DNA from 3 places in the Phyllobacterium sp. CCNWLW109 genome. Region 2 is predicted to be linked to each of the others. Evidence: riboswitches for the same ligand, from Rfam matches in the RefSeq annotation. Region 2 holds a riboswitch; each other region holds the start of a gene.
What was found. Region 2 has a riboswitch for cobalamin ahead of bluB (5,6-dimethylbenzimidazole synthase). Riboswitches for the same ligand answer to the same signal wherever they lie in the genome.
Positions count from the first base shown of each region.

Region 1: linked by a shared signal. The riboswitch ahead of nrdH (glutaredoxin-like protein NrdH) and the one ahead of bluB (5,6-dimethylbenzimidazole synthase) in region 2 are both predicted to bind cobalamin.
Region 3: linked by a shared signal. The riboswitch ahead of V9K92_RS15995 (aromatic ring-hydroxylating oxygenase subunit alpha) and the one ahead of bluB (5,6-dimethylbenzimidazole synthase) in region 2 are both predicted to bind cobalamin.

Region 1 covers NZ_JBBCBK010000001.1:972,463-983,114, forward strand. The annotation lists gene cyoA (ubiquinol oxidase subunit II) at 1-994, opposite strand, end outside; gene V9K92_RS04780 (MFS transporter) at 1,181-2,512, shown strand; cobalamin riboswitch at 2,622-2,844, shown strand; gene nrdH (glutaredoxin-like protein NrdH) at 3,089-3,310, shown strand; gene nrdI (class Ib ribonucleoside-diphosphate reductase assembly flavoprotein NrdI) at 3,325-3,738, shown strand; gene nrdE (class 1b ribonucleoside-diphosphate reductase subunit alpha) at 3,708-5,861, shown strand; gene nrdF (class 1b ribonucleoside-diphosphate reductase subunit beta) at 5,876-6,865, shown strand; gene V9K92_RS04805 (FAD-binding oxidoreductase) at 7,066-8,436, opposite strand; gene V9K92_RS04810 (ABC transporter permease) at 8,433-9,245, opposite strand; gene V9K92_RS04815 (ABC transporter permease) at 9,250-10,077, opposite strand; gene V9K92_RS04820 (ABC transporter substrate-binding protein) at 10,142-10,652, opposite strand, start outside.
Region 2 covers NZ_JBBCBK010000004.1:360,788-371,439, forward strand. The annotation lists gene V9K92_RS17210 (CaiB/BaiF CoA transferase family protein) at 1-470, opposite strand, end outside; gene V9K92_RS17215 (alpha/beta hydrolase) at 467-1,408, opposite strand; gene ettA (energy-dependent translational throttle protein EttA) at 1,893-3,542, shown strand; gene V9K92_RS17225 (MOSC domain-containing protein) at 3,642-4,250, shown strand; cobalamin riboswitch at 4,277-4,469, shown strand; gene bluB (5,6-dimethylbenzimidazole synthase) at 4,516-5,259, shown strand; gene V9K92_RS17235 (DUF2293 domain-containing protein) at 5,192-5,509, opposite strand; gene V9K92_RS17240 (ArsR/SmtB family transcription factor) at 5,638-6,645, shown strand; gene metF (methylenetetrahydrofolate reductase [NAD(P)H]) at 6,645-7,571, shown strand; gene V9K92_RS17250 (DMT family transporter) at 8,066-8,962, opposite strand; gene V9K92_RS17255 (alanine racemase) at 9,142-10,377, shown strand; gene V9K92_RS17260 (lytic murein transglycosylase) at 10,372-10,652, opposite strand, start outside.
Region 3 covers NZ_JBBCBK010000004.1:112,742-123,393, reverse strand. The annotation lists gene V9K92_RS16030 (ABC transporter permease subunit) at 1-822, opposite strand, end outside; gene V9K92_RS16025 (ATP-binding cassette domain-containing protein) at 878-2,419, opposite strand; gene V9K92_RS16020 (sugar ABC transporter substrate-binding protein) at 2,506-3,435, opposite strand; gene V9K92_RS16015 (YciE/YciF ferroxidase family protein) at 3,783-4,256, opposite strand; gene V9K92_RS16010 (carboxymuconolactone decarboxylase family protein) at 4,439-5,023, opposite strand; gene V9K92_RS16005 (TIM barrel protein) at 5,107-5,922, opposite strand; gene V9K92_RS16000 (hybrid-cluster NAD(P)-dependent oxidoreductase) at 6,077-7,162, opposite strand; gene V9K92_RS15995 (aromatic ring-hydroxylating oxygenase subunit alpha) at 7,168-8,409, opposite strand; cobalamin riboswitch at 8,521-8,719, opposite strand; gene V9K92_RS15990 (L-fuconate dehydratase) at 8,901-10,178, opposite strand; gene V9K92_RS15985 (SDR family oxidoreductase) at 10,187-10,652, opposite strand, start outside.

The DNA of each region.
Region 1 (10,652 bases), on a different contig from region 2:
ATGCAGGATCAGGGCCAAAGACAGCGCCGCCACGCCTTGTGTACTTATCGTATTCCAGTGAACGAGTATTATAGATGCCGGCCATGCCAAGGCCACCCTTGGCATCGATTTCATCCATCTCGCTCATGCACATCTTGCCGCGTTCCACACATCGGTTGAGAACTGCGCTGAACAGTTCCGGATCAACACTTGCATAATGCTGTACCGGTACTTTTTCGCTGGGCTGTTCCAGTTGCAGATAGGTCATCCGATCAAGAGTGGTGCCTTTTGACTTGACGTCGGCAATCCACTTTTCAAAACCCTCATCCGGCAGGCCATGAAAAGCGAAGCGCATACCAGAAAAACCGGCGCCACTGTAATTGGCCGAAAAGCCCTCATATTCGCCGGGGTGATTGATGACGGCGCTCAGCTTCGTCTGCATGCCCGGCATAGTGTATATCTGCCCGGCTAGCGCAGGAATATAAAACGAGTTCATCACCGCCGAGGAGGTCAGCCGGAAAGCGATGGGGCGATCGACGGGAGCGGCCATTTCATTGACGCTGGCGATACCATATTCCGGATAGATAAAGAGCCACTTCCAATCCAGCGCGACTACTTCGACCTGCAATGGCTTGACCGTTTCGGAAACTGCTTTGCCGGGGGAAATGCGTCCAAGCGGACGATAGGGATCGAGCAAATGTGTCGCCATCCAGGTGACCGCGCCAAGGCAGATGATGATCAGCAGCGGCGCCGCCCAGATGATCAATTCCAGCTGGGTGGAGTGATCCCATTCCGGGTCATAAGGCGCATCTGTGTTTGACTGCCTGTATTTCCAGGCAAAGAACACGGTGAGCACCATCACGGGAATGATAATGACAAGCATGAGGACGGTAGAAATAATGATCAGGTCGCGCTGTTGCACGGCTACGTCGCCTGACGGGCTCATGACAACAGCATTGCACGCGCTAAGCAATGCAAGCAGTGGAAGCAGGGCGATGGCAAAAAAACGGTTCAAGAGACTTCCTGTCAATGGAAACAGCGCCTAGTTGCGCCATCACTAGCTGCACCATAGTCAGAGCGACATTGGACAATTTGCCCAATCCTCCCGTAGTGTGTCACAATGATAAAGGATACGCTAGCAGTGACCGCAAACGAGCAGACCTGAACGGTTTCAATATTTGATCGAGGAGCGCACCGGGCAATGAGCGCGAAAACAGGAGCGGCATCTTCGACAACGCTTGAGCAGGACGCAACGCGCCTTCACTCGCGACATGACGACGTTAACGTTGGCGAGATTGCCATCGGCGTGATTATCGGCAGAACGTCCGAATTCTTTGACTTCTTCGTCTATGCTATTGCCTCCGTGCTGGTCTTTCCGAAACTGGTGTTCCCCTATGTTGATGCTCTGACGGGCACGATCTATTCGTTCGGTATTTTTGCGCTGGCCTTTCTTGCGCGGCCGATCGGCACGGTTATCTTCATGCAGATCGATCGCACTTATGGCCGTGGCGTGAAATTGACGATTGCCCTGTTCCTGCTTGGTAGCTCGACCGTTGCGGTGGCGTTCCTCCCCGGTTATGCCCAGGTCGGTTGGGCATCTGCAGCGCTTTTGGCACTGTTCCGGATAGGACAGGGACTTGCGCTGGGCGGTGAGTGGGATGGCCTCGCATCGCTTCTGGCGCTCAATGCACCCAAGCAACGCCGTGGCTGGTATGCGATGATACCGCAACTCGGTGCTCCCTTGGGGCTTATGGTTGCGGCGGGGCTGTTCGCATTTTTCGTTGCCAATCTTTCCGCAGAAGACTTCCTGGGCTGGGGCTGGCGCTATCCGTTTTTCGTTGCTTTCGCTATTAATGTGGTGGCGCTGTTTGCACGGTTGCGAATGGTTGTTACGCCGCAATATGCAAAATTATATGAAAGCAGAGAACTGCAGCCAACGACGGTGGCCAACACATTACAGCATGAAGGTCGCCACGTGGTCATTGGTGCTTTTGCACCGCTTGCGAGTTTTGCGCTCTTTCATATGGTAACGGTATTTCCACTGTCTTGGGTCTTCCTGTTTACGGATCAGGGCCCGGCCCGCTTTCTTTTGATTGAAGCATTCGGAGCGGCTGTGGGCGTCATTACCGTGTTTGCGTCGGGCACGATTGCCGACCGCGTCGGACGCCGGAATCTGCTGGGCGGCACCGCCATAGCCATTGCCGTGTTCAGTGGATTTGCTCCTCAATTGCTTGATGGCGGCGACATCGGCGAACTGATCTTCATGATCCTCGGATTTATTTTGCTTGGTCTGTCCTTCGGCCAGTCATCCGGCTCAGTGGCCTCGCGCTTCTCAAAGAAGTTCCGCTATACCGGCTCGGCATTGACCAGCGATATGGCATGGTTGTTCGGGGCGGGTTTCGCACCGCTGGTCGCGCTGCTGCTATCCAGCCATTTCGGCCTGATAGCTGCGGGCGGCTATCTGCTCTCCGGTGCTGTGTGCACGCTTATAGCCCTCAGCTTGAATCGTCAGACCGACAATCAGGACGTGTAGTCCCTTCCTCACTCATTCCATTTTCGTGCGCAGCGCCAAATTGATTGGCAGCTGTGCATAGTTTCAATTTTGGTTTGATCTAGCTGTTGACGGATTTTTAACATCCACTACTATATATAGTGTTCAAGGTTCTTCCGATTCGCGAGAGTGGGAAGCTAAGACGGGAATACGGTGAGTGGTGCCAATAAGGTACTGTGATGCCGGAGCTGCCCCCGCAACTGTAAGCGGCTAGCACGTGTTCGATACTGTCACTGGGGCTCTAGGCCCCGGGAAGGCAAGAATAAGTGCGTTGATCTGCGAGCCAGGAGACCTGCCTTGATCTGATGAGTCCACCGGCGGGGTGCCGGAGCGGTCGCGCCAATGCACGGGGATTTTCCGTGTAAAACGCTTCCCTGCCCCTCCACGAGCGAGCTACAGGGTGAAGTGCATGAGAAACCTATCCAGCGCATTGATTGTGGGCGACCCGCCGTAAATCGGGCGGCACTTGAGTAAGTCATACAGTTTTAAACCAAACTAGCTGGCAGCAATCAGAGCTGCCAGACCATGTTCTCACGACCAAAATCAAATGAGGAAGTCATGAATATTGTCGTTTACAGCAAGCCGGCCTGTGTCCAGTGCACCGCCACGACCCGAGCTCTTGACCGGCAGGGTATGGAGTATGACGTTATTGATATTTCCAACGATCAGGATGCTCTCGAACTGGTTCAGAGCCTCGGCTACCGCCAGGTACCTGTGGTTGTCGCCGGCGAAAAACACTGGGCCGGTTTCCGCCCGGATATGATCAGCACCCTTGCCTGAGAGGGATGGGTGTCATGAGTGGGATCGTCTATTTTTCGAGCAGGTCGGAGAATACCCACCGTTTTGTTTCCAAGCTGGGCTTCACCTCACAACGGATACCGATCGGCTCTCGTGAGGAGCTGAAGATCAACGCACCCTATATTTTGATCGTGCCAACATATAGCGGCGATGGCGGCAAGGGTGCCGTTCCAAAACAGGTGATCCGCTTCCTCAACCAGGCGGAAAACCGTTTAAATCTCCGCGGCGTGATTGCCGCGGGTAACAGTAACTTCGGCGCGACCTTCGGGATTGCGGGCGACATCATCTCTGCCAAATGCCAGGTGCCTTACCTTTACAGGTTCGAGCTGATCGGCACGGAGCAGGATGTCGTAAACGTCAAACATGGATTGGAACGATTTTGGACACGCTCACGCTCGAACGACCAGTGACAGCCAACGAACCAGTGCTGGATTACCACGCGCTGAACGCGATGCTGAACCTTTATGATGAGGAGGGCAACATCCAGTTCGATCAGGATCGTATGGCGGCGAAGCAGTATTTTCTGCAGCATGTGAACCAGAATACGGTGTTCTTTCACAATTTGCGCGAGAAGCTCGATTACCTGGTAACCGAAGGCTATTATGAGCGCGCGGTGCTTGATCAATATTCCTTCAATTTCATGCGCGATCTGTTTGACCATGCCTATGCCAAGAAATTCAGGTTTCCAACATTTCTTGGCGCATTCAAATATTACACCAGCTACACGCTGAAGACCTTTGACGGAAAACGCTATCTTGAGCGTTACGAGGACCGCATCTGCATGGTGGCGCTGACGCTGGCGCAAGGAAATGAAACCCTGGCGCGGGATATGGTTGACGAGATCATTTCCGGGCGTTTCCAGCCTGCAACTCCCACTTTTCTCAATGCGGGAAAGAAACAGCGCGGCGAGCTGGTGTCCTGCTTTCTGCTCCGAATTGAAGACAATATGGAATCAATCGCGAGGGGTATCAACTCGGCCCTGCAGCTCTCCAAGCGCGGGGGAGGCGTTGCGTTGTCGCTCACCAATATCCGTGAAGCGGGCGCGCCGATAAAGCAGATTGAAAATCAGTCATCCGGCATCATTCCAGTCATGAAGCTTTTGGAGGATAGTTTTTCCTATGCCAACCAGCTTGGTGCAAGACAGGGGGCAGGTGCGGTCTATCTGAACGCACATCATCCCGACATAATGCGTTTCCTCGATACCAAGCGCGAAAATGCGGATGAGAAAATCCGTATCAAGACGCTGTCGCTCGGCGTTGTCGTGCCGGATATTACTTTCGAATTGGCGAAGAACAATGAGGATATGTATCTGTTCTCTCCCTATGACGTAGAGCGGGTCTACGGCGTGGCCTTTACGGAAATTTCGGTGACAGAAAAGTACCGTGAAATGGTCGCAGATTCGCGTATCCGCAAAAAGAAAATCAAGGCTCGCGACTTCTTTCAGGTCTTGGCCGAAATCCAGTTCGAAAGCGGCTATCCCTACATCATGTTCGAGGACACAGTGAACCGCGCCAACCCGATTGCAGGGCGCATCACCATGAGCAATCTGTGCTCGGAAATCCTTCAGGTCAGCGAGGCGAGCGAATACAATGCCGATCTGTCCTATAGCCATATGGGCAAGGATATCTCCTGTAATCTCGGCTCGCTGAATATTGCCGCCGCAATGGATTCAATGGATTTTGGCAAAACCATCGAAACGGCCATCAGGGCGCTGAGCGCCGTCTCGGACATGAGCCATATCTCGTCGGTGCCTTCTATCGAAAAGGGTAATGATGACAGCCATGCCATCGGCCTTGGGCAGATGAACCTGCATGGTTACCTGGCCCGCGAACGCATTTATTACGGCTCAGACGAAGGTATCGATTTCACCAATATCTATTTCTACACCGTGACCTATCATGCCGTTCGCGCATCCAATCGCCTAGCGGTTGAACGCGGCCAAAGCTTCAAGGGCTTCGAGAACTCGAAATATGCTTCCGGTGAGTATTTCGACAAGTACACCGAGCGGGAATGGTTGCCAGCAACCGAGCGCGTAAGAGAGTTATTCGAAGCCGCGGGCACTGCAATTCCCACACAGGAAGATTGGCTGGCGCTGAAGCAGGCGGTGATGACCTCCGGTCTTTACAATCAGAACCTGCAGGCTGTGCCGCCCACGGGCTCCATTTCCTATATCAATCACTCAACCTCCTCGATCCATCCGATCGTGTCGAAGATCGAAATCCGTAAGGAGGGCAAGATCGGCCGCGTCTACTACCCGGCCGCGTTTCTGACCAATGATAATCTTGATTACTATCAGGACGCCTATGAGATTGGCCCGGAAAAGATCATCGATACCTATGCTGCAGCAACGCAGCATGTCGATCAGGGCTTGTCGCTGACGCTCTTCTTCCGCGATACCGCGACCACGCGCGATATCAACAAGGCGCAGATCTATGCCTGGAAGAAAGGCATCAAGACAATCTACTATATCCGTCTTCGTCAAATGGCTCTGTCCGGCACGGAAGTGCAGGGCTGCGTATCCTGCACGCTTTGATTTCCGGGGAAACAATGAACATTCAAATCAAGAATAAAGCTGTAAAGCTTCCTGCAGCCGTTCGCGCCATCAACTGGAACCGCCTTGAGGATGACAAGGACCTTGAGGTCTGGAACAGGCTTACCGGAAATTTCTGGCTGCCGGAAAAGGTGCCGCTGTCGAATGATATTCCGTCCTGGGCTGCACTCAAACCCGAGGAACAGCAGCTTACCATTCGTGTGTTCACGGGGCTGACCCTGCTCGATACAATCCAGACCAGCATTGGCGCGCCAAAACTCATGGAAGATTCGATCACTCCCCATGAGGAAGCAGTCTATTCCAACATCTCCTTCATGGAGGCCGTGCATGCCCGTTCCTACTCGTCCATTTTCTCCACATTGTGCTCGACACCTGACGTTGATGATGCCTATCGCTGGTCCGAGGAAAATGAACATTTGCAGAGGAAGTCCGCGCTGATCCTCGAACATTACCGCAATCCCGATCCTCTCAAGCGCAAGATTGCCAGTGTGTTCCTGGAGAGCTTCCTGTTTTATTCCGGATTCTATCTACCGATGTTCTGGTCGAGCCGCGCCAAGCTGACCAATACCGCCGACATGATCCGCCTCATCATCCGGGATGAAGCAGTGCATGGCTATTACATCGGATATAAGTTTCAACGCGGACTGGAACGTCTTGGTGAGGAGCGCCGTTCGGAAATCAAGGATTTCGCTTTCGACCTTCTGCTTGAACTCTACGACAATGAGGCAAAATACACCGAGACACTCTATGACGGTGTCGGCCTGACCGAGGACGTGAAGAAATTCCTTCATTATAATGCCAATAAAGCACTGATGAACCTCGGCTACGAGGCTCTCTTTCCTGCAGAGGCCTGCAAGGTCAACCCGGCAATTCTTTCAGCGCTATCCCCGAATGCTGATGAAAACCATGACTTCTTTTCCGGTTCCGGCTCTTCCTATGTCATAGGCAAAGCGATCGCCACGGAAGATGAGGACTGGGATTTCTGATCGGTTAGGCTTTTTAGTTAAAGTAGATGATGAGCGACTTAAACTGGAGGATCGTAATTTGCAGAAAAAGATAAATAAAATAATTGGTTATAGGGGATTGTTTTGATGATCTTTGCGTTGGTCAGCGTGCCGCAGGAGCCCGCCGAGCGAAGCTTAATTGCCCAACAGCCTGGAATGTGAAGCTAATAAGCCCCGCTGATTCAGATCACCTTGCCGGGATTCATGATGCCGTTGGGATCGAGCAGAGATTTGAGCGAAAGCATCAGATCGAGCTTGACCGGATCAGCAAGCCTCGCCAACTCCGTTTTCTTGTCCAGTCCAATTCCGTGTTCCGCAGAAAACGATCCGCCCATTTCCCGCAGGGTAGCATAGATCAGCGACTTTACTGCTTTCCTGTCGGATATTCCGGCGACGCCAATATGCAGATTTCCGTCTCCCAGATGGCCAAAGGCAAAACCGTGAACATTTGGCCCGAGCATCGCAATTCCTTCGTGGAATTGTTTCAGCCAGGATTCCAGATGCTGTAGTGGGACGGAAATATCAAACCAGTGACCGTTCGGGTGGACGCGATCAATGACACTGCTGTCTTCGCGTATGTTCCAGATCTCACGGCGTTCCTTCTCGCTCTGCGCAAGAATTGCATCAAGAACCAAGCCGTCTTCTATGGTCAGCGCCAGAGCATTTTCCAGAGCAGATTGCGCCGATGCCTGATCGGCAGCATCGGTTTCGATGATCAGGTAAATGGGAGCCTGCGCGATAGAAGCGAGCGAGGGCGGTCCAAGATGATCGACTGCCACTACGAAATAGTCGTGCGCCATGAATTCGGCCCGCAGCAAATGCACATCATGATTCGCCTGCAATTGATGGAACAGTAAAACCGCGGCAGCCGCCGATTGGCAGGCGACGAGCGCAGTTGCGGTTAATGCGTCGGGAGGCGCAAGTTTAATCACCGCACGCGTTACGATGCCGAGCGTGCCCTCCGCGCCAATGAATAATTGTTTTAGGTCATATCCCTCATTTGATTTCGGCACCTGCGCCATATCGCTCATGACGCGCCCGTCGGGGAGAACCACTTCAAGACCGAGTACGCGCTGGCGCATGACACCGTGCCGGAAAGCCTCCATGCCACCGGCATTGGTCGAGATCATTCCGCCTATCGTGGCAGTGCCGCGTGATGCAATGTCTATGCCTGTGGAAAGATGATGATGTGCCGCCGCTTCCTGTAGCGCAAACAAGGTGACACCACCTTGAACGATTGCTGTGCCAGCGGATGCAGACACCATTTCGATAGTGTGCATTGATGATAAAGAGAGGATGATTTGTCCAACCAGGGATACGGCTCCACCCACTAATCCTGTCCGCCCGCCATGGGGAATAACTGCAATCCGCTGTTCGTTGCACAAACGAAGGACAGCAGAAACTTCCCCGGTGGTTCGGGGTGTCACCATTATGGTGGCATCGAGATTACGCTCGTCGGAACCCGGATGGATCATGGCGAGGGCTTCTCCGGTCTTTAGCCCGCTGGCACCAACGATGAGTTCAAGTTTGGCAAGGATATTTTCGGGTATCATTGAGGGTCCGTAGCTTTGCGCCGGTCAATGATAATTCTCAAGGCAAGTATGGCGGCAGTGACAAGGATCAGAAGAACCGAAATTGCGGCAATGGATGGATCAATATTGTCGCGCAGACCCATCCACATGAGCCGGGGAAGGGTGATTGCATTGACGCTGGTAATGAAGAGGGTGACACCGATTTCCTCCCAGGAAAGGACAAAGGAAAGAAGCGCCGCAGTCGCTATGCCAAGTTTAATATTGGGGATGATGACCTTGAATGCGCGGGTGGCCAGATTGGCGCCGAGACCGCGCGCCGCAAGATCTATGCGCCGGTCAACCTGAAACAGGGAAACAAGAATGAGGACGACCGCAAAGGGCGTTATCATCACAGCATGGGCGAGGGCAACGCCGAGCCAGGTGTCATATCCGATCCAGTTGTTAAAGCTCGACAGGGTGGTCATCAGGAAATAAAGCGTCATGGCTGAAACAACTGGCGGAACAATGAGCGGCAACAGCACGAAGCCGATCAGCAAGGCTGAAAAACGTGGCTGGAACATCCAGATTCCAAGTCCGAACATAGTCGCCAATGCTGTTGCTAAAATGCTCGACACAATGCCGATGCGCAGACTGAGCAGAATGCTCTGGAGCCAGGCCGGATTATCGAGAAGAGCCTGATAATGGCGAAGCGAGAGATTGCCGGATGGCATAGAAAGAAATCGGGCAGGGGTGAATGAAACCGGTATCACCGCGACAAGCGGCATCAGCAGGAAGAGTGCGACGGCTGTAGCAAGAATAAGAAGTACGGGACCGGGGCGTGAGGATTGCATGACTCTACCCCACCATATGCGCGGGTTTGATAAAGCGCCGCAGCAGTGCCAGCAAAATCGCGATAAACAGCACCAGTACCACGCTGATTGCGGCGCCAAGTCCCCAGTCAGGGCTCTGGAAGATGCGAAGATAAACCAGCTCCGCCACCATAACGCTTCGACCGCCGCCGAGGATCGCCGGTGTGACGAAAAACCCAAGTGCAAACACGAAGACGATGAGCGCGGCACCGATCAATCCGCCATAGGTCAAAGGCAGGAAAACTGTCCAGAACGTGCGGCTCCTGGATGAGCCCATGCCCCGCGCCGCCAGCAATACACGCTCATCGATGCTGCGCATGGCGGATGCGATGGGAAATACAGCAAAGGGAATGAGGAAATGCGTCATACCGACAATGACGCCAAACTCATTGCGGGCGAGTGCAAGCGGTTCACTGATGATACCGGCCGATTGCAGCCATGTATTGATCAGCCCGCGATTGGACAGCATCGCCAGCCAGCCAAAGGCACGGGTAAGCACGGAAATCCAGAAGGGCACAAGAATACAAAATTCAGCGAGCGCGCGTTGGACTGAGCTGCCGCGCACCCAGACATAGGCGATTGCGTAAGCTGTGATGAGCGAGGCGGCGGTTACAATCAGGCAGATGCGCAGTGTGCGAACGAAAACAGACTGGACGAGCGGATCGGTAAACACGGCTATATACTGACCAAAACCGGTCTCGGGCAAGGTAAAGCTCCAACGAACCACACCCAGAAAAGGCACGACATAGGCGAGCCCCAGAAACAGGAGCAATGGTCCCAATAGCAGGAATTTTCTGGATGTTGCCGAGCCCATTCAACGTCCCTTGTTGCAGTGTGTGGAAAATGGCGCGGGATCATTGATCACGCGCCATTTTTCCTCAGGCTGAAATGACTTTTGTATATTCGTCGAATGCCTTGCCATAATTTTCGGCATACCATTCCATGTCCAGCGGGACCTGCTTGGCCATGTTGGCTGGATCAACGCAGTTTATCCGCTTCTTCTCGTCCGGTATCAGCGCATCGGTTGCCGGATTTGCTGGGCCTTGGCCCAGGAGATTGAACATTTCAAGTTGCCGCTCAGGGGTCTGCGCGCTGGCGATGAATTTCATCGCATTGTCCTTGCCGCCGGGGTTGTTTTTCATAACGGCCAAAGCACCGGGTGAGATCAGGCCCTGATCCCAGACGAATTTGATCGTGCCGCCTGAATCCTGCTCGATAAGCTGCGCGCGCGTCGACCAGATCAATGCCATGGAGGCTTCACCGTCGATCAAAACGGACTGGCTTTCTGCGCCGCCGCCCCAATAGGCCACAACATTTTCCTTGAAGGCCGCAATCTTGTCGTGGGCACGTTTGAGATCAAGCGGGTAAAGTTTTTCCGGTGCAACCCCA
Region 2 (10,652 bases):
ATTCCCTGAATGATAAAGTCATAACCAGCCTGCGATGCATATGGGCCGGTCTGGCCGAAACCTGTTATTGAGCAGTAGACTAGTCTCGGGTTCTCAGTGCTTAGGCTGGCGTAATCCAGTCCGTATTTTGCCAGTCCGCCCACCTTGAAATTCTCAAGCACAACATCAGCTGTTCGGCAGAGCGCTTTTACGGTTTCTTGTCCCTCAGCGGTTGTAAAATCAACCGTGATGGAGCGCTTGCCTCGGTTGCAAGAGTGAAAATACGCTGCGGAAAGGTTCTCGCCTTCTGCGCTGGTGATGAAAGGGGGCCCCCAGCCGCGTGTCTCGTCGCCGCCGGAGGGATTTTCCACCTTTATGACATCGGCTCCAAGATCAGCGAGAACCTGTCCGGCCCATGGACCAGCCAGCACTCGGGCTAGTTCAATAACGCGTATGCCTTTAAGCGGGGCTGCCGCTTGCTCAGCAATCATCGGCTTGCCTTTGACGCTGTGCGGATGGCCCAATTGGCAAATTCGCTCATGATGAGTTCACGGTTGATTTCGTTAAGGCCCTCATGGCGCGTATCGGGATATATTTTGGTCGTAACGTCTATAAAGCCGAGCTTGCGCATTCTATGGTCCAGATGATTGACGGAAGTGCCTTGTGCTGTCGCCGGATCTTTGGCACCGCCAACGAGGTTGAAGGGTAGGTTGCGACGCAATTTACTCAACAAGCTATCCTTTGCTCCGGTGAATACCAAATCGAATGTATCACGCCACATGCTCACAGTAGGGCTCCAGCCGCAAAGGGGATCCTTCACGTACAAATCGACCTCAGCAGAATCCCGCGAGAGCCAGTCAAAATCCGTTCGCGGATCGGCTACACTGCGATTCCATTCCTGAAATGTAAGTTTTGGCAGCAGCATGCTTGGGACATCAGAACCTAAAAACATACGTTCAGCCAGTAATAGGCATTGGGCGAACCTTCCCAACATTCCGGCCGAAAAATTTGCGTTCCAGACTGCAGCCGCATCCACTTTTTCTTGATGTTTGAAAACGTAATTAAGCGCGACAAGTCCGCCGAGGGAGTGCCCGAAAATGATCAGGGGTAAATCCGGATAGCGTAGGCGCGCTTCATTGTTGACCGCATCAACATCGCGCAACACGGCGTCCATTCCATCTTTTGCAGCAAAGCGTCCCGCCGGTGCGTCTTGTGCTCTCGTCAGGCCATGCCCCCGATGATCATGTGCATAAATGTGAAAACCATGCTCGCTCAGAAATCCTGCAAAACGTTTGTAACGCAAAGAATGCTCGGCCACTCCGTGATTTATTTGAATGATCCCGCGAACCTGACCCTTTGCGGGCATGTGTCGTATTGCAAGGGCTGCACCAGTACTGGTGGTCAAAACGTCGGTATCATCAAAACTCATGGCAACCTCTTTGCGAGACGCCCAGTTGAGAGGGTGCCGTAAAATTAGTCAATGTGGAAAACAATCTACAAACTATTCTTAATTTTGGACTATTGTGCTCAATTATTAGTCAGGCGATTTGGTGTGCAATTTTATTTTGCAAAACCCCTTGCAAACCCGTTAAACTTGCCGCAGAACTTTAAACCTGAAGCATATGAGTTTCGCGGGCATTGCAATTTTTCGGTGTAATCGCGAATCGGATGATGTTGTCGCAATGACGAAACGTATTTCGTCTAGTTAGTTTACATGGCCGCTACCGGGAGAAGAGGACGCTTCCTGTTGCGGCACCAGAGGGGAAACCGGGTGACGGAAATATCCGCGCCCGGTTTCGCTCGTTTGGCGAAGGTCGAAATTGATGGGCATCCATTGCCACGGCTGAGGCTTTCGCCTACATACGGCGCAAATTCATTCAAAAGAAATCCCGAGCATCGGAGTGACGCGCGTTATGGCACGCCAATTCATCTATCACATGTCCGGCCTGAACAAGGCATATGGAACCAAGAAGGTTCTTGAGAATATCAACTTGTCCTTCTACCCAGATGCCAAGATTGGTATTCTGGGTCCAAATGGTGCTGGTAAGTCTACAGTTCTGAAAATCATGGCTGGTCTGGATAAGGAATATACAGGCGAGGCTTGGTTGGCGGATGGCGCTACCGTTGGCTATCTGGCGCAGGAACCTTATTTGGATCCAGCCAAGGACGTTATGGGCAATGTCATGGATGGCGTTGCCGACAAGAAGGCCATTCTCGATCGCTACAATGAATTGATGATGAATTACTCCGACGAGACCGCCGATGAAGGCGCCAAGTTACAGGATGTCATCGATTCTCAAAACCTCTGGGACCTTGAATCGCAAGTTGAGATGGCGATGGAAGCACTTCGTTGCCCACCCGGCGACAGCGAAGTAACCAATCTTTCCGGTGGTGAGCGCCGCCGTGTTGCTTTGTGCCGCTTGCTCCTGTCACAGCCTGATCTTCTTCTGCTCGACGAACCGACCAACCATTTGGACGCTGAAACGACCGCCTGGCTTGAAAAACATCTGCGCGAATATAAGGGCTCCGTGCTTCTGATTACGCATGATCGCTACTTCCTAGACAATGTGACCGGCTGGATTCTCGAACTCGATCGTGGGCGCGGCATTGCTTATGAAGGCAATTACTCTGCCTATCTTGGTGCCAAGTCCAAGCGCATGCTGCAGGAAGGCCGTGAAGATGACTCCCGTCAGAAAGCTCTCGAGCGCGAACGCGAGTGGATTTCCGCCAGCCCGAAAGCACGTCAGGCAAAATCGAAGGCACGTATCAAGGCCTATGATGCGCTCGTTGATGCCGCTAACGACCAGCGCCCCGGCGATGCCCAGATTCTGATACCGGCGGGTGAACGGCTGGGTCAGGTGGTTATCGAAGCCGAAAATCTCACCAAGTCCTTCGGTGATCGTGTGCTGATCGAAAACCTGACTTTCAAACTGCCGCCCGGCGGTATTGTTGGCATTATTGGTCCGAACGGTGCGGGTAAAACCACTCTGTTCAAGATGATCACCGGTCAGGAAAAGCCGGATTCCGGCACTATTCGCGTTGGCGAGACTGTTAACCTCGGATATGTCGATCAGAGTCGCGATCACCTGAAAGCCGACAAGAATGTCTGGGAAGAAATTTCCGGCGGAACTGACATCATCAAGCTTGGCAAGCATGAGATGAACTCCCGGGCTTATGTTTCAGCATTCAACTTCAAGGGTACGGACCAGCAGCAGAAAGTTGGAAATCTTTCTGGTGGTCAGCGTAACCGCGTGCATTTGGCCAAGATGCTTCAGTCCGGTGGCAATGTTCTGCTCCTCGACGAACCGACAAACGATCTAGACACGGAAACCTTGGCAGCACTTGAAGATGCCTTGGAAAAATATGCAGGTTGCGCTGTGATCATCAGCCATGATCGCATGTTCCTTGACCGTCTCGCGACGCATATCCTGGCTTTCGAAGGCGATAGCCATGTCGAATGGTTTGAAGGCAATTTCGAAGATTATGAAAACGACAAGATTCGTCGTCTCGGTCCCGATAGCGTCAATCCAAAGCGCCCAAGCTACAAGCCTCTGACACGCTAAATATAGATGGGGAACCGCAAGGTTCCCCGTTGTCTTTGCTGGTGTAATCGCCAGATAATTTGCCGCTTTTCTAAAGCAGGGAACTCTTTGGAGCAAATGATGACTGACCTGTTCGGTAATCGTGACGAAATAGTCCCTTCGCGTAAGGTCAGTGGTCGTGTGATCGGGCTATTTGAGGCACTCGACAGAGATTTTGTCACTTCTCCAACAGATTCACTGGAACTGACTTTTGACGGTATTGTCGGTGACTTTCACGCGGGTCAGACGCGTCGCTCTGGTGGACGTGAGCCTTGGTATCCGCGTGGCACCGAGATGCGCAACGAACGCCACCTTTCCATTCTGAGTGCCGACGAGCTTGACGAGATCGCAGCAGGCATGAGCTTGCCTCAGCTGAAAGCTGAATGGATCGGTGGAAACATGGTGATTTCCGGTATTCCATCCCTTTCGATGCTACCACCCAGATCGCTGATGTTTTTTGAAGGTGGCGTGACGTTGAAAGTCGATGGACAGAATGCGCCCTGCAAGATTGCTGGTCGTTCTATTGCTTCGCATGCGGGTACTCCTGACGAAACCACCACTGCATTGGATTTTGTACGCGTGTCCAAGCACTCGCGGGGTATCGTCGCTTGGGTTGAAAAGCCCGGGATCATACGCGCCGGTGAAAAAGTTGATATTCGTATTCCCGAACAGTGGATTTACAGGGTCTAAGGCTTGCGCCAAGTGCCTTTTCATGGCGAATAGAAAACAGGTCCGGTGCCAGCAATTTAGACGATTGCGGAGAATCGGGAAGCCGGTGAAAATCCGGCACGTGCCCAGCGCTGTAAGGGGAATGACCGTGCATTATGCCACGGTGGCCGAGAGGCCACAGGAAGGCGCACGGTTCAGCTGAACCCAAGTCAGAAGACCGGCCGGACCCCATAGCCCAAGCTGCGCGGACGGCGGCGAGGGCCTCAAGCGTTGTTAGGAGCAAACAATGCACGAAGCTTTTGATAGTCCGGTTCCAGCGGGTGATTTTACTGACGATGAGCGTGCGGCCGTTTATAAGGCGATTTATACCCGGCGAGACGTCCGCGATCAGTTTTTGTCAAAACCGATCGCCTATGATGTTTTGATGCGATTGCTCGATGCGGCGCACCATGCTCCATCTGTAGGCTTCATGCAGCCTTGGAACTTCATCACAATTCGCGATATGGCCCGCAAGAGGCAAGTGCACCGCGCTTTCGCCAAAGCCAACGAGGAAGCCAAGGCCCTGTTTCAAGATGAACGCCGGGCGCTGTATGCCTCTCTCAAATTGGAAGGCATCCTTAAAGCGCCGGTCAATTTATGCATCACCTGCGACCGGACACGCGGTGGAACGGTCGTGCTCGGTCGCACCCACAACCGCCAGATGGATGTCTATAGCACCGTTTGTGCAGTCCAAAATTTGTGGCTTGCTGCCCGTGCTGAAGGTATCGGCGTTGGCTGGGTGAGCATCTATCACGACAATGACATGCGCCAAATATTAGGCATTCCGGATCACGTTGAGATTGTTGCCTATCTATGCCTGGGCTATGTCGACGAGCTTTTTGATGCACCGGAGCTGGAAAAAAAGGGCTGGCGCAAAAGAATCCAATTACAGGACCTTATTTTTGAAGAAGGCTGGGGCCAGCTCAGCTCGGATCTTCCTCATCCGGATCCAGAAGACGTGTCGCCCGCCATTCCGTCAGTTTGCGATTAATCGCATCAAGCACGAAGAAACGAGCGGACTCTTTGTCATAGCCTTCGTCGCGCAGCGCATCATAGTCTGTATGTTGATGCCGCACATGGGCAATAGCGGCCAACCATACGGCAATCGGCGGCGGCAAGGTCTTCATATGGGGCGCACCTGCGGCCGCGCGTATTGGTTCCGAATCGGAGTAGGGAACGGCGGGTAAAAGCAAGGTCAGCGCTTTGTTGATTGAACGCTGACGGTTCGTTCCTGCACTCATTGATGTCTTTCTAATTTGATTCTGGCGCCTATTTCAGACGCGGCAGAAATTGTCGTCAATGGCAAAAACCTCTTGCCAATCGTCGCGTCATGACATAAACATATCTTTATGTCTTTTGAGGATTGGTTATGGACCGGCACAATCTTAATCTCGACCTGATGGTTGATACGTTGAAAGCGGCAGCTGAGCCTAGCCGGCTACGCATTCTTGCTTTGTTGTCGCGTGGTGATCTAACCGTTTCCGACCTCACATCCATTTTAGGACAATCTCAGCCGCGAGTGTCACGACATCTGAAATTGCTCTTTGAAGCAAGTCTTATCAACCGCTATCAGGAAGGCTCCTGGGCTTATTTCCGTTTGGCGGAATCATTGATTGTGGGAGATATTGCCCGTTCCCTGCTAGATCGCCTGGATTGTTCTGATCCCCTGCTGGAGCGTGACCTTGAACGTCTTTCCTCTGTGAAGCTTCAGCGCCGTGAACGTGCGGCTGCCTATTTTAGCGCGAATGCTTCAAGCTGGGATGCTATCCGCTCGTTGCATGTTCCAGACGGCGCTGTGGAAGAGGCCCTTACCAAGATTATAGGTGCAAGACCGTTTCAAGCGATGCTCGACGTCGGTACGGGTACCGGGCGCCTGCTTGAGCTCTTTGCTCCGCTCTACTTGCGCGGTGTCGGTATCGATATCAATCGCGACATGTTGACGATTGCCCGGTCAAATCTTGAGAAGTCCGGCATTGCCAACGCGCAAGTCCGTCAAGGTGACGTCTATTCCTTGCCGGTAGACAGAGAGTCTTTCGATCTGGTGACAATCCATCAGGTCTTGCACTTCCTTGATAATCCGGCCGAGGCCATTCGTGAAGCTGCGCGTGCCTTGCGTCCTTCCGGCCGAATGTTGATCGTCGATTTTGCTCCACACGAACTTGAATTTCTACGCGACAGACATGCCCATTTGCGCCTCGGTTTTCATGACGGACAGATTAAAGACTGGCTGACGGAAGCCGGACTGACGCTGGAACAGAGCATGGAATTACAACCAAAAGATAAAGACAAGCTGACTGTTAAATTGTGGCTGGCACGCGACCCACGCTTGCTAATTGCCGATCCTGTTTCAACCTCCCGCGTTACGGAGAGTGTCTAATGAGTTTTTTCCGCCAATCCCGCCGTGCCGATCTTGGTAGCAATATCAAGGTTTCATTCGAGTTCTTCCCGCCAAAGACCGAGGTGATGGAAGAGCGTCTCTGGGAGACTGTAACGCGTCTGGCTCCGCTTAATCCCGAATTTGTCTCTGTGACATATGGGGCAGGTGGCTCCACTCGTGAACGCACAGCCCGCACGATCAAGCGCATCTTAACCGAAACCGATGTGAATGCAGCGGCACATTTGACCTGTGTTGATGCCACAAAGGAAGAGGTGGACACGGTAATCCGCGAATTTGCCGCCATGGGTGTCAATCGCTTTGTCGCCTTGCGCGGCGATCCGGCAAGCGGCGTAGGTGCTCATTACAAACCGACACCGGGTGGGTATGAAAACGGTGCCGAACTTGTCGCTGGATTGAAAGCTTTCGCTGACTTCGATATTTCGGTTTCTGCATATCCCGAAAAGCATCCCGAGAGCCCGGATTTTGCTACCGACATCGATATGTTGAAGCGCAAGGTCGATAATGGCGCGACGCGTGCCATCACGCAGTTCTTTTTCGAGAACGACCAATATGAGCGCTATGTTGAAAAGGTGCGTCGTGCCGGAATCTATATTCCGATTTTGCCTGGTATACTTCCAATCCATAATTTCACCCAGGTTACCAATTTCTGCTCCAAAGCTGGTACTCACATACCTACATGGCTGGCAGAGCGGTTTGATGGATTGCAGAATGACGAGCAGACTCATGCTCTGGTAGCTTCAGCCGTCGCAGCGGAACAGGTTCTTGATCTGGTCGAACGTGGCGTGCAGGATTTCCATTTTTACACGATGAACAGGGCTGATCTCGCCTTTGCGATCTGTCATCTCATTGGTATTCGTCCGGAAGCTGTAGCACTCCAATCCAATCTGGCCGGTGCAGCAGCTTGATAACAGCTTGTTAAAAGTGAAACGGCCCGGTTGCTATAACCGGGCCGTTTCTTTTGTTTCACTCACTTAACGGTCAGAGACCATATCCGTAGCGCTCATATTTCAATTCAAGGTATTAGTCCTACGACCATTGCACCAATAAATGCGAACGCTGCACAGATCATAAGGACATTCATCGATCGAGTTAGTCCCATCGCTTGTCTCCTGCAGTTAACCCCCATAACATAGCGCAAATTCGCCACAGAAAAAGCCCAAATATTACCGAATGATGACAAAGAGTGTAGAAATTTTTTCTACAGCAACGATAAGTTTTTGAAACTAAACGTATTTAAACGTTTGAAAATGTCGAAAAAATCGAAAAAATTCTTTGCTGGCGGTAAAATTTTGCAGTGCGATAAAATTACCGCAGTTCTCGTTAGCGTGTTGCTTTGCCACATTTCGAACAGGATTAAGCCTTGGAGTTTCGGGCTAACTACAGAAATTTTATGACAATTCTATCTATTCGGCTTTCTGGAAAGCGCTAGAATACGGCCATCAATGATCAGCAGACCCAAAGCGATGAGGGCCATTCCGGCAATGTCTTGCACCGCCAGTTTCTCGCTAAGAAAAATTGTTCCAAGTAAAACGGCGCTGACCGGAACAATCAGGGTGACGAGGGAGGCATTGGTTGCTCCCGAAGCTTTCACGATTGAAAAGAACAGGATATAGGCGAAAGCTGTCGATAGCAGCCCCAATCCGAGAATGGCGGACCAGACGCCCAGGCTAATCCCATCCAAATGCGGCATGCCGTCATGGAGGAGTACGACAGGGATCATGATAAGAGTGGATGCTGTCATCTGTCCGGTTGCCGTTACTGTTGGCGGGATGCCTTTAAAGCGTTTGGCCAGGATGCTCGCGAAGGCGTAGGATATAGTTGCGGTTATGACAGCAAGCTCGGCCCATAGCGGCCCGCCAAGGCCAGTCAAAATTCCAGGCCCGATCATGACCACAATACCCACGATACCCATGAAAATGCCGGCAAGCTTGGCTGCCGTAACCTTTTCGTCGGCGGTCAGTATGGTCGCCAATATGACCGTCCAGATAGGGGTCGTTGCATTGAAGATAGAGGCAAGACCAGCACCTAGCGCTGTTTGCCCGATGAAAAGCAAAGAAAAGGGAATGACATTGTTCAACAGGCCGAGTCCGGCAAAACCGAGCGCGTGGCGACGATAGTCCCAGAAATTAACACCGCGGCTTCCAAGATAAATATGCAGCGCCAGGGCTGCTATGACAACGCGAAACAACACCAGCGTGAGGGGTGGAACGACTTGTACAGCGATGCGCGCGAAGAAGAATGATCCACCCCAAATAGCACCTAACAACAGCAATTGCAGCCAGACAAATCCGGACATGGAAAGGGTCGGCGGCACTTTGGCATCAGCTACGGACACGGCAATTACCCTTTCATGGTAAGCAGATTGCAAATCCTTAGCCATTTTATGGCGAGTCGCCACCCGATTCTTGCAACAAGTCGCGACTTTCATCCGTCACTTTCCCTTGCTAAGAGTCTGGAATGACGCAAGACACACAGATGCAACGATTCGCCACCGCCCGTGATGCAGCGCTTGAATTGCGCCCGGATCAACCGGTTTATTGCTTCAGGCCTCAGGTCCTCATCGAGGACGCTCATAACTTCATGAAGATGTTTCCTGGCGAGACCGCTTATGCGGTTAAAACCAATGGTGAAAATCTGGTGCTGGAAACACTCGCCCGTAACGGCATCAATACATTTGACGTGGCCTCGCCGGGGGAGTTCGCAGCTGTTCGAAAAGTGGCACCCAATGCGCATATGCTCTACATGCATCCGATCAAAGCGCAATCGGACATCCGTCTGGCTCTTGAAACCTATGGTATCCGCATCCTTGCCGTAGACCATGAAGATGAGATCGCCAAGGTGACCCGCATTGTGCGGGCTTTGGATATCGATCCGGGCAGCATAACTCTCTACATTCGGTTGCAGACAAAGGGACATGCAGCATACGAGCTTTCAAAGAAATTCGGTGCTGCTCCGGCCCATGCCGTGGAATTACTGCAGCGTTCAGAAAAGATTGGCTACAAAGTCGGCCTTTGCTTCCATGTTGGCAGTCAGATTGAAGATCCCGATACCTACGAACGCGCATTGCGCGCTGCCGATTGGGTCAGAAATCGCGCAGGAGTGACATTGGCAGGGCTTGATGTGGGCGGTGGTTTTCCCGCTGAGTATGGTCATGATCCAAAGCGAAAGCAGGTCGAAATGCCTTCACTCGGTCAATTGATGTCGCGTTTGCGCGGCGATATCAATGAATATGGCTTTGGAGATTTGCCGCTGGTTGCCGAACCCGGACGGGTTATTGTTGCGCGAGCCTTTTCGCTGATTGTTCGAGTGCTTCTGCGCAAAGGCAGGCGGCTTTACATCAATGATGGTATCTGGGCATCCCTGTCGGATTCCTGGACCGGTAAAATCACCCTGCCAGCACGGTTCATTCCAGACCCAGCCAAGAAATATCGCAACGGCAATCCTGAAACGATTGTGCCTTTCCGTGTTTGCGGGGCAACTTGCGATTCCGTTGATATTTTGTCCCGCCCATTCTGGCTGCCGGAAACCGTGGATACCGGCGACTGGATCGAGATAGGCAATATTGGTGCCTATTCTCTGTCGTTGCGTACCCGGTTTAACGGTTTCTACCCCGATACATTTGTCGAGGTGGAAACACCGTTTGAGGCGGGCGGACGGCCGGAAGGTTTTGCTTCGCTGGAGACGATGGAATACGCGTCACAAGACCTATAGCTTGTTCAGTAGTTCCGGTGTTGGCCAGGAATCGGCTGGCAGGCCTAGTCGCATTTGTTCCTCGCGGACGGCGTCGCGGGTAAGAATGCCGAACACGCCATCAATTTTCGGGCCCATATCGTGGCCGCGCGCTGCCAGCTTGTTCTGCAGTTCTTTCATCTGTTCAGGGTTGAGACCCTGTTCAGGTGTGGTTTGTTCCAGCGGACCGGCTCCAGCCAAGCGTGTGGCAAAGTAAGCGGCCGTGGTCGCGTAGATGATGGACTTATTCCATTCTA
Region 3 (10,652 bases), 250 kb from region 2:
AATGACGGCCGCTGCAATCGCATCGAGCTCATAGGTCACGCCCATGCCCGATTGTGCTGTCTGTGCCCGAGCCGCGGTGACAATACCGGCAAGCCCCGCCAGCAGACCGGCAATGGCATAGACCTTGATGAGATGCCGTTCGATATTGATGCCCGAAACCCGCGCCGCCTGCGCATTGGCACCGATGGCATAGGTGAACTTTCCATAGCGCGTATATCGCAAGGCTATGTGGAAAATGAGAGCCACGAGGAGAAAAACAATGACCGGCCAGATACTGGTTCCAATAAAATTGAATTGATCAGTCAAGCCGGAGATGGGCGAGCCCTTTGTGTACCATTTTGCAATGCCACGAGCAGAAACCATCATGCCCAGCGTGGCAATGAAGGGGGGAATTTTGGTTTGAGCAATCAGCCAGCCATTGATGATCCCGGCCAGGAGCCCGACACCCAGCCCGATAGCGATCGGTATGACGAACGGCAAGTCGGTAAGACCGGGATAAACCGGTCGCGCCCAGGTGGAGGATTGCGCAAAACTCGCGGCAATCATCGCGGTCATGCCTACAACCGAGCCTGACGAGAGATCAACACCGCCCGTGATAATCACTTGGGTGACACCAACAGCGATAATGCCGATCACTGAAACCTGCAGAATGATGATCCGCAGGCGCTGTGTGTTCATCAGAAAGCTCTGGCCTGCAAGTATCCAGCCAAGGATTTCGAACACCAGCGCAATCCCGATCAACACCAGAAGAATGTTGACTTCTGGCGGTAGCCGCCGGCTTCGGCGAGACGTAAGCGTTGCAGTTGCTTTTTCGCTTGTCATTATAGTTTCTCCCAATACCCCAGTAGCGTCGTCCGATCTAAAAAATTTGACCGGATTATTTTGACGCCAGCTCCATTACCTTGACTTGCGTCGCTTCAGCCCTATCCAGAAAACCCGTTACGCGCCCCTCATGCATCACCATCACGCGATCGCTCATGCCAAGCACCTCAGGCATTTCCGATGAGATCATGATGACCGCAACGCCCTGCCTTGCGAGCTGCGTGACGAGGCGATGGATTTCTGCCTTGGCACCAACATCAATGCCGCGGGTCGGCTCATCCAGAATGAGAATTTTAGGATTGGTAAGCAACCACCTACCAATGAGAACCTTCTGCTGGTTGCCACCGGATAGATTTTCGATCTTTTCTTCAAGATTGGGCGTCTTCACCCGCAAGGTTTCGCTCATCTTTTGGCAAACAGCCGTAATCTGCTTCTCCTGCACAAAACCAAATTTGGTAAAGCGATCCTGCAGCACAGCGATCTGCATGTTTTCAAGAATATCGAGGATTAGCAGGCAGCCCGTATCCTTGCGATCTTCTGTCAGGAAGGCCATGCCCATATTGATGGCTTGGTTGGGCGTGGTGACCTTTACCTCCTTGCCATTGATGGCAATGGTTCCTGTCGTGGCTGGAGTAACACCGAAAATGGTTTCAGCCACATTTGAGCGGCCAGAGCCGACGAGTCCGGCAATACCCAGGATTTCACCCGCGCGAACATCAAAAGAAATGTTGTGAAATACATTCTTCAGCGATAAATCCTTCACCGAAAGCACGACATCGCCGATAGGCACAGTTTCCTTCGGGAACATCTGGGTGATCTCACGGCCAACCATCATTTTGATGATGTCATCACGGGTTACATCGGTTGAGGCATGTGTGCCGATGTAACGGCCGTCCCGAAATACCGAAAACTCATCGGCAATCTCGAACAGTTCATTCATCTTGTGCGTGATGTAGACAATGCCGATCCCTTGCGAACGCAGATCACGTATGATCGCGAAGAGATGTTCCACCTCGCGCTCAGTCAGCGCAGAGGTCGGCTCATCCATAATCAGCACATCGGATTCATAGGAAACCGCCTTGGCAATTTCGACCATCTGGCGGTTGGCGACCGAGAGATCCCGCACCTGGCTATCAGGATCGAGCCTGATATTCAGCCGCTGAAAAAGCTCGGCCGTCATATCGTACATTTTGCCATGATCAACGAAGCCGAAAGCATTCTTCGGTTCACGGCGAATCCATATATTCTCGGCTACAGTCATGAATGGCATCAGGTTCAATTCCTGATGAATCATCGCTATGCCATTTTCGAGCGCGTCCAATGGCGATTTCAGGCGAATGGGCAGGCCTTTGAGATAAACCTCGCCCTGATCTGGAATATATATTCCAGCAAGTATTTTCATCAGAGTGGATTTACCGGCGCCATTTTCACCCATCAGCGCATGAACTGTCCCGCGCTTCAGCCGGAACTGCACACCATCCAGCGCCAAAACACCTGGAAATTCCTTGCGGACATTTTCAACATTCAAAAGATATTCCGCCTGCGGCACCGCACCGCTGGCACGAACTGCCGCCATGGTTGAAGGGCTGAGTGTCATGCTCTTCTCCTCCCAGAGAGTTTGGCTGCTTTAAATACCAATGCGGTCTCTCCCCAGTCGGGGAGAGACCGGCAACGACTTATTGCTTAGTTTTTTGACTGATATTTCGACAGGTTTTCAGGCGTTACGAGCTCGAAAGGAATATAGACCTTGCTTTCAATCTTCTCGCCTTTGGAAATCTTGAGTGCCGCATCGACAGCACCCTTGCCTTGCCCTGCCGCATCCTGGAATACTGTGACATCAAGATCACCGGCAGTCATTGCCGCCAAAGCGTCTTGTGTGGCGTCAACGCCAGCAACAACGACACTGTCCGGGGCACGGCCCGCAGCCTTAAGCGCCTGGATAGCCCCGATTGCCATCTCGTCATTGTTGGAAATTACAGCGTCAAACTCCAAGCCAGCCGAGAGCCAGTTTGTCATCAAATCCGCGCCCTGTGTGCGCGACCAGTTGGCGGTCTGCTCTTCAACAATGGAGATTCCCTTGCATGCATCGGTCGCAATCACATCATGCACGGCCTTTGTGCGTGCCCGCGCACCCTGATTGGACAACTCGCCCATCATGACGACGACCTTGCCCTGCCCCTTGAGCAACCGGCAGACTTCCGTTGTTTCAAGTGTGCCCGCTTCAGTTTCATTGGAGGCGACAAAAGCCTGCTTCTCAGGCAATTCGTCGACATTTGCTGGCTGGCGATTAACGTAAACCAGTGGGATACCGGCATCGGCAGCAATTTTCGACATGGCCGCAGTGGCATCCGTGTCCACCGCATTGACAATAATCGCATCTACTTTTGAGGCGATGAAATTCTGAATCTGGCTCTGCTGTTTCGCCACGTCATTCTGCGCATCTTCAACCTGCAAAGTCACGCCATCAAGCGTCTTGGCATAGTCTTCCATCCCCGTGCGCAAAACGTTGAGAAAATTGTCATCAAACTGCGCCATCGACACGCCTATATTGGCGGCCAGCGCCGAACTGCTCATCAACGCTGAAACAGCCACTCCCAATAGAAACTTTTTCACTTTTTTCTCCTCCACAATGGTGCCCGGCAACACCTTTCTATCCGGAATCTTCCACTTCGTCCTTGTGGCCACTACCCCTGACCGGCAAGCGACGAAGTTATGGAAAGCGCGTATCTCTCGCGCAACTCGATCCTGGCGCGTTTTCGGAATGTACAGACCGCCACGCTAGTTTCTGAAATATTTATTCCATTTTAAGGCTTCATCGTCAAGTCCGATTCAACTCTCGACTATTGTTAGACGAGGTAATTAGTTGCACAGCTGCGCAAAATGGTTCGCTGTCCATCCAACATGAAAACGGGCCCGGCAAACTTGCCAGACCCGCTCAATTTGTCCGATAGAAGGGCCTGTTAAGGCTTGTTGACGCTCTCAACAGCGATGTTGGTCAGCTTGTTATTGGCTGCCTTCTCCTGATCGAGAATTTCACTGAGCAGCTTGTGAGCTTCGTCATGGCCGAGTGTTTTTGCCCATTCCCGCAACGAGCCGTAGCGGGCAATCTCATAGTGCTCCACGGCTTGCGCAGCGGCAAGCAAACCCGCATTCAGCGCGGTGCCGGAAGCCTCTTCAATAAGACCATCCGTCTCCTTGATCAAACCTTCAATGGCATCGCATTTTTCGGCTTTCGGCTTAAGACCCAGCGATTTGAAAACCTGGTCCAGCGTCTTTACCTGACCCTTCGTCTCTTCAAGATGCTCTTCTACTGCCTTTTTGAGTTTGGCGTCTTTGGAGGCGCTCGCAACTTTTGGTAGAGCTTTGACGAGCGCATTCTCGGCATAATAGATGTCATGCAATGTGTGTTCAAAAATCTCAGCTAGTGTCTTCATTGTGATTTTCCTCCTGTCGATTGGGATACAGGAACCTTGGGGGAGCAATAATGTTCCGTCGCACCCAAGACGAAATCACATCACAATCAACCGAGTGTCTTGGGTCAATGCCAAAGAGATTCTGAAATAGCGCCATAGCCTATCGCAACGAAGCCTGTAGAACGGCGCAGTGCCTCATCAGTTTAGAAACGTTTTCCGACAGTCATCGCCGTTTGAAAATTCGTATCTGGATCAAGAAATATTGCTTCTGGCGCAGCGCCTGTCGCATCAAAGAAACGGCTGACAAAACAACGGAATGAGGCACATAGGGCGATGTCGCATATCTGGACATCCGTGAAGCCCGCCGCGCGTAGCCGATTAATATCTTCTTGTTCAACTTTGGAAGCATCCCGCGTAATCTTTTCCGCATAGGCCAGCATTTCCACATCCGCAGCAGAAAGCCCGGCAGTTCGAAAATCGCTATGGACAGCGAGTACCATTTCCTTTGACCCAAGGTCGCCGATCAGTTGTTTCGCATAAACATGCGAGCAATAGGTCGAAGGGATGTGCTTTGCCGCAATGAGCGTGATCAGCCGCCATTCTCGCATGCCGAGCGAAAAGCCTGCCCGCATTTTATCCATGAAATCTGTGTAGGCGGGCAAAAGATCAGGGCGCGCCGTAAAGCAGCGCGTCGCGTCCATGACGAAGCCAAGCTGGGCTTTGTGCCTGGCATAAATTTCGGCCACTTCGTCCGTCGCGCTTTCATCGTCAATCGTTTGCAGGAACATCGCCATTCTCCCAACAATAGTCGCACCTACCTTATCAGAAAGCGGGACGCCATGGGATATAGGCCTTTAGAGCGAAGCGGCGTTCAGCCCAATCGGGTATTAATCCATGCCATACTGGCAGAAATGGCACGTGCCGGGTCAGCCATTTTCTGGACTTCTTCTGCAAAAGGCTCAAACGAAAACAAGCCCTTGTAGCCCTGATTCAAAAGTGCGCGGATCTGATCGACATTGCCAAGGCGATCATTCTCATCAACCAGAACCCTGTGCGGATCACGCATATCATCAATGCTCACATGAGGATCCGTCACGCCGGAAATATGGACGAGCCCTGTCAAATCCGGAAAAAATTCTGGCTCTCCGGCAAGATGATGATGGAAAGTGTCATGGACAAGCTTGAAACAAGCCTTACCCCCGATAGCCTCAATGGCATGCGCTGCCTCGCCCTTTGAACGAAGCGAGCAAATTTCAAAGCCCAGCGGTTCGACAAAACCCAACAGTCCGCGGCTCTCAAGAATGGGCTTTAGCGCCGTCAGCGCCTTTCGCAAATTAGTCTGCCGCTCACCCTCTTCCTGACCCGTACCATCATTGACAGGAACCAGAACAAGTGCCGCTGCGCCAGCGTCTCGCGCATAATCCGCAAGCTCAATAGCCTCGTGCTCACGTTCCGGAGTCCACTCGTTAAAGCGCTGCAAGGCATTGATCGTGGCAATGCGCACGCCGGCTGCTTTCGATAGCGCCTTCATTTCAGTTGCAGCTGTGCCGTCAATAATCGCATTGCCGCCAAGGTCATTACGAATCTCAACATCGCGCAAGCCAAGCGCCACCGCCAACTGAAAAAACGCGGCAGGGCGAAGATAAGGAGTAGCGATATGATTGATAGCAAAAATTGGTGCAGCCATTTTGGATTCCTCCCCACCGCTTTGAGCCAGCCTGCTCTATGCGAATCTCGGCCTCTGGCAATACACGAGCTTCGTCAAGCAATGCATCGGGAAAAGCAAGGGGATTGAGATCGACAACACGAAAATGCGCTTGGGAGCTGGAGCAAAATTTGCTCTAGGCTTCCACTTCGACATTGCCCAACGGTTTGGAACAACAGGCCAGGATATAGCCTTCATCAATTTCCTCGTCGAGAATCCCGCCATTATGGTTCATATCGACATTGCCGGAAATTTTCATGACCTTGCAGGTGCCGCACAATCCGGATTCACAGGCCGCGGCAATTCGAATGCCAGCACCACGGGCAGCCTTGAGGATTGTATCGCCTGCGACGCAGTGCACATCCTTGCCGGCCATGGAGAAAGTGACGATCGCGGCAGTTTCAGACACCTCCGTAGAAATATCGTCCATTACCGGAAGCACAGGTTCGGCGGCGGAACCGAAGCTTTCCTGATGGTAATTGGCCATATCGAAGCCGGACTCTTCCAGCATGGCCCGAACATCGCGCATGAATCCGTCAGGACCGCAGCAGAAAATCGTCCGTTCCTTGAAGTCGGGCGACAATAGCGAAAGCTTCGGCGCTTCGAGCCTGCCTCTGATACCCGTCCAGAGCTGCCCCATTTCATGTTCCTTGATCAGAAAGGACAATTTGAGATTTGGCATGCAACTGGTCAGATATTCGAGTTCCTTCCGAAAAATTATATCGCTCGGGCGGCGTGCGCAACTGACAAAACTAATATCGCTTTGTGGTGCACAATCCTGCATCCAGCGCGTCATTGACATCATAGGCGTGATGCCTGATCCGGCAGAAATAAACAGATATTTTTCGCCGGGATGTTTTGAGATTGAAAAGTCACCCAGCGGCCCAAATGCTTTCAGCCGCGCGCCCGGCGTGAGGTGGTCCAGCATCCAGCGGGTGCCGATGCTGCCATCCTGCGCTTTGACCGTGATTGCAATCGTAAATGGCCGCGAGGGGCTGGAAGAGAGTGTGTAGGTACGCAGGACCGCATCCGGTTGCGTACCCAATTCAAACGTCATGAACTGGCCGGGCTCATACCGGAACCAGTTTTGATTGTCGGAACGAAATGTGAATGTCTTCACATTGGGCGCTTCCTCAATGACAGACAGGCACTCCAGCAGATGCAGCCGGTCGTTCCATGGCTGCATCTGATCGAGATGCGGGTACTTTTGAGGAATGCCCATATTCACTACGCTACCTTGCTCAGTCGCTTGTCGCCGGAAAGGCGCGTTTCCATCGTGTTGGAATACCATTCAAGGAATTGCAGAACACCGCCTTCATGCTCTACCGAATAAGGGCCCGGCTCATAGGCAGGAGAGCGAATGCCAAAAGCATTTTCTTCAACGATCTGGCGGTCCTGATCATTGGTTTCGAGCCAGACATGCGTGAGTTCCTCAATGGTGTAATCGACGCCTTCCACCGCGTCCTTGTGCACCAGCCACTTGGTCGTGACCTGGGTTTCGGTCGGGCTAAGCGGGAGAACGCGGAAAGAAAGGGCATGATCCCCCAGAATGTGATTCCACGTCGTCGGATAATGATAGAGCAATAGCGAACCGATCTGCCGTGCATTCACATCATCGCTAAGCTGACGTGCCACAGCACGTTTGCCCGACATGGTATAGCTCTCGGCTTCGTGAAGCAGCGGCACGCGTGTCGCGCGGTACTGGCCATTTTCATCGATACGGAACACGCTCGGCAGACCTGCGGCTTCGCATTTGTCCCAATGCGCCACGATTTCCGGATCATCCTTTGAGCCTTGTATGCCAGTCACGCTTGGTGCTTCAGGAAACGTCTTACAGAGTTCCGGATGATTGGCGGCGCAATGATAGCATTCGCGGTTGTTTTCCCACACCAGCTTCCAATTACCCTTCTCCACGATCGAGCTTTGAAAGGCGACTTTGGTTTCGCTGAGGCGATGCGGTGCAAGATAAGGATCGATCATGGCACGCGTAGCGGCAAAATCCGGCGCAATCGGCGCAAGGCAGATGAAGATATAGCCGCCAACGCTTTCGCAATGCACCGTCTTCAGGCTGTGCTGGCTGGCATCGAAGTCGTCGCCCATCTGGCGCGCGAACAATAGACGGCCATCCAGTTCATAAGTCCACTGATGATAGGGGCAAACAAGCTTCGCCGAGGTGCCCCGTTCAGAAGCACAAACGCGCGACCCGCGATGGCGGCATGAATTATGAAACGCGCGTATTTTCTTCTCGCGGTCCCGGACGATAACGACCGGATAATCGCCAATCTGCACGGTAAAATAATTGCCCGGTCGCGCCACTTCGCAATCATGACCGATAAACAGCCAGTCGCGGTAGAAGATATTTTCCATATCCAACCGGAAATACTCCGGATCATTGTAGAAAGCCTGCTCAAGGCCATAGCCAGGTTTCCGGTGTTTCAGGTTCCGGAGTAGTTCACTATGTGCGTCCATGTCGTGTCCTCGCCATCTCATTTGCGAAAGAACTGACTGGTGGTGACGGAGAAGACCGTCCGTATGGCTGCCCATACAAAACAATGCTCCTTGATCGCCCACCGCGATCAGTCGGTGTTATCGCTTGCGGCTGGTTTCCGGGCTCTGGAGTTGCTCTTGCGAGCCTCACGGCGCCTTCCCGGAACCATGCTCCAGTGGCTATTTTGCCGCGTTTCACTCCACTACCGTTGCGGGGGCAGCGCCGGAATCAAACCGGCTTCCCAATTCTCCACCTTCCCTAGAAAGCGGCACCTCAAGTAGCCTGATAAAAGCATCCGGATGATAAAAAGAATAGGTGCGGAAACGACATCGCATTTACACAAGACGACACGACCGAAAAAACAGAAAATGCCGCCACTCCGGCACGTCAGAATGGCGGCACAATACCCTTTCCATGTCAGCAATGAATATCACCAGAGACGGCGATGGTTCATTTACCGGGCGGAAAGGCTTTAAAGACCGTGATGCAAATACTGCTTGATCGATTCCGGTTTCATCTCAATTGAAAAGCCCGGCAGCGAGGGTGGCATATAGGCCGCATCCTGAATGTTGCAGGGATCAACAAAATGCTCGTGCAGATGATCGACATACTCGATAACCCTGCCCTCTTTCGTCCCTGAAACGGCGATATAATCAATCATTGACAGATGCTGGACATATTCACACAGACCAACACCGCCCGCATGCGGCCAGACTGGTAGCTCATACTTTGCGGCGATAAGCAGCACCGCCAGCACTTCGTTCAGTCCACCCATGCGGCAACTATCGATCTGCACGACATCGATAGCGCCTTCGGCGATGAACTGTTTGAACATGATGCGGTTCTGACACATCTCACCAGTCGCGACTTTCACCGGATGGATAGCCTGCCGAATTTTGCGATGGCCCGCAACGTCGTCGGGGCTCGTTGGCTCTTCAATGAAGAACGGCTTGACGAAGGCAAGCTTGTTCACCCAATCAATGGCTTCATTCACTTCCCAGACCTGATTGGCATCGATCATGAGAATGCGGTCAGGGCCGATCACTTCGCGCGCGATGGTAAGACGTCGGATATCATCTTCGAGATCGCGGCCGACTTTCATCTTAATGTGGTTGAAGCCCGCATCCACGGCCTCCTGACAAAGGCGACGGAGCTTTTCATCGGAATAGCCCAGCCAGCCTGCCGATGTCGTATAGCAGGGATACCCATCTGCTTTTAGCGTTTCAATACGTTCTTTCTTACCGACCTCTGCTCTACGCAGAATTTCCAGCGCCTCTTCAGGCGTCAGCACGTCCGTAAGATAGCGGAAGTCCACGATTTTGACGATCTCTTCCGGCGTCATTTCACCGACCAGTTGCCAGACAGGCTTCTTCGCTTCCTTGGCCAGCAAATCCCAAACGGCGTTCACTACCGCGCCCGTGGCCAGATGCATTGCACCCTTATCAGGGCCGATCCAGCGTAACTGGCTGTCACCGGTGATAAAATGCCAGAATCTGCCCGGGTTTTCCTTTATCCAATCAAGTTCAAGGCCGATAACAAGGTGTTTCATGGCCTCAATGGCAAGGCAGCAGATCTCATTGCCGCGCCCGATGGTAAAGGTAAGGCCGTGGCCGGAAAGCCCTGCATCCGTATCCAGCACCACATAGGCAGCCGAATAGTCCGGGTCAGGATTCATGGCATCCGATCCGTCCAGACTTTGCGAGGTCGGGAAACGGATATCGAAAACGCGAAGATCAGTGATGATGGTCATGGTCTTTCCTAAACTGTCCAGCCGCCATCAATATTGTAGGCCTGTCCCGTGGTGTAGGTAGCACCAGCAAGATAGACGGCAAGGTCAGCGATTTCTTCCGGGAGGCCCAGACGCCCCATGGGCTGGCGCGCGATAAATGCCGCCCGCGTGGCATCATAGTCGCCACCAGCGCGCATGCGTTGCTCAAGCGAAGGACTTTCCACCGTGCCGGGGCAGATCGCATTGCAGCGAATACCCTGCGTAATATAATCCGCGGCTACCGATTTGGTTATTCCCAATACGGCAGCCTTGGTCACGCCATAGGCAAAACGGTTCGGGACACCTTTCACGCTGCTGGCGACTGAAGACATATTGACGATAGCACCGTCCTTACGTTCGATCATACCCGGTAGTACCGCCCTGATCGTGCGAATCATGGCGCGGACATTGAGATCAAGTGCAAAATCCAGATCGGCGTCCGGCATATCGAGAATT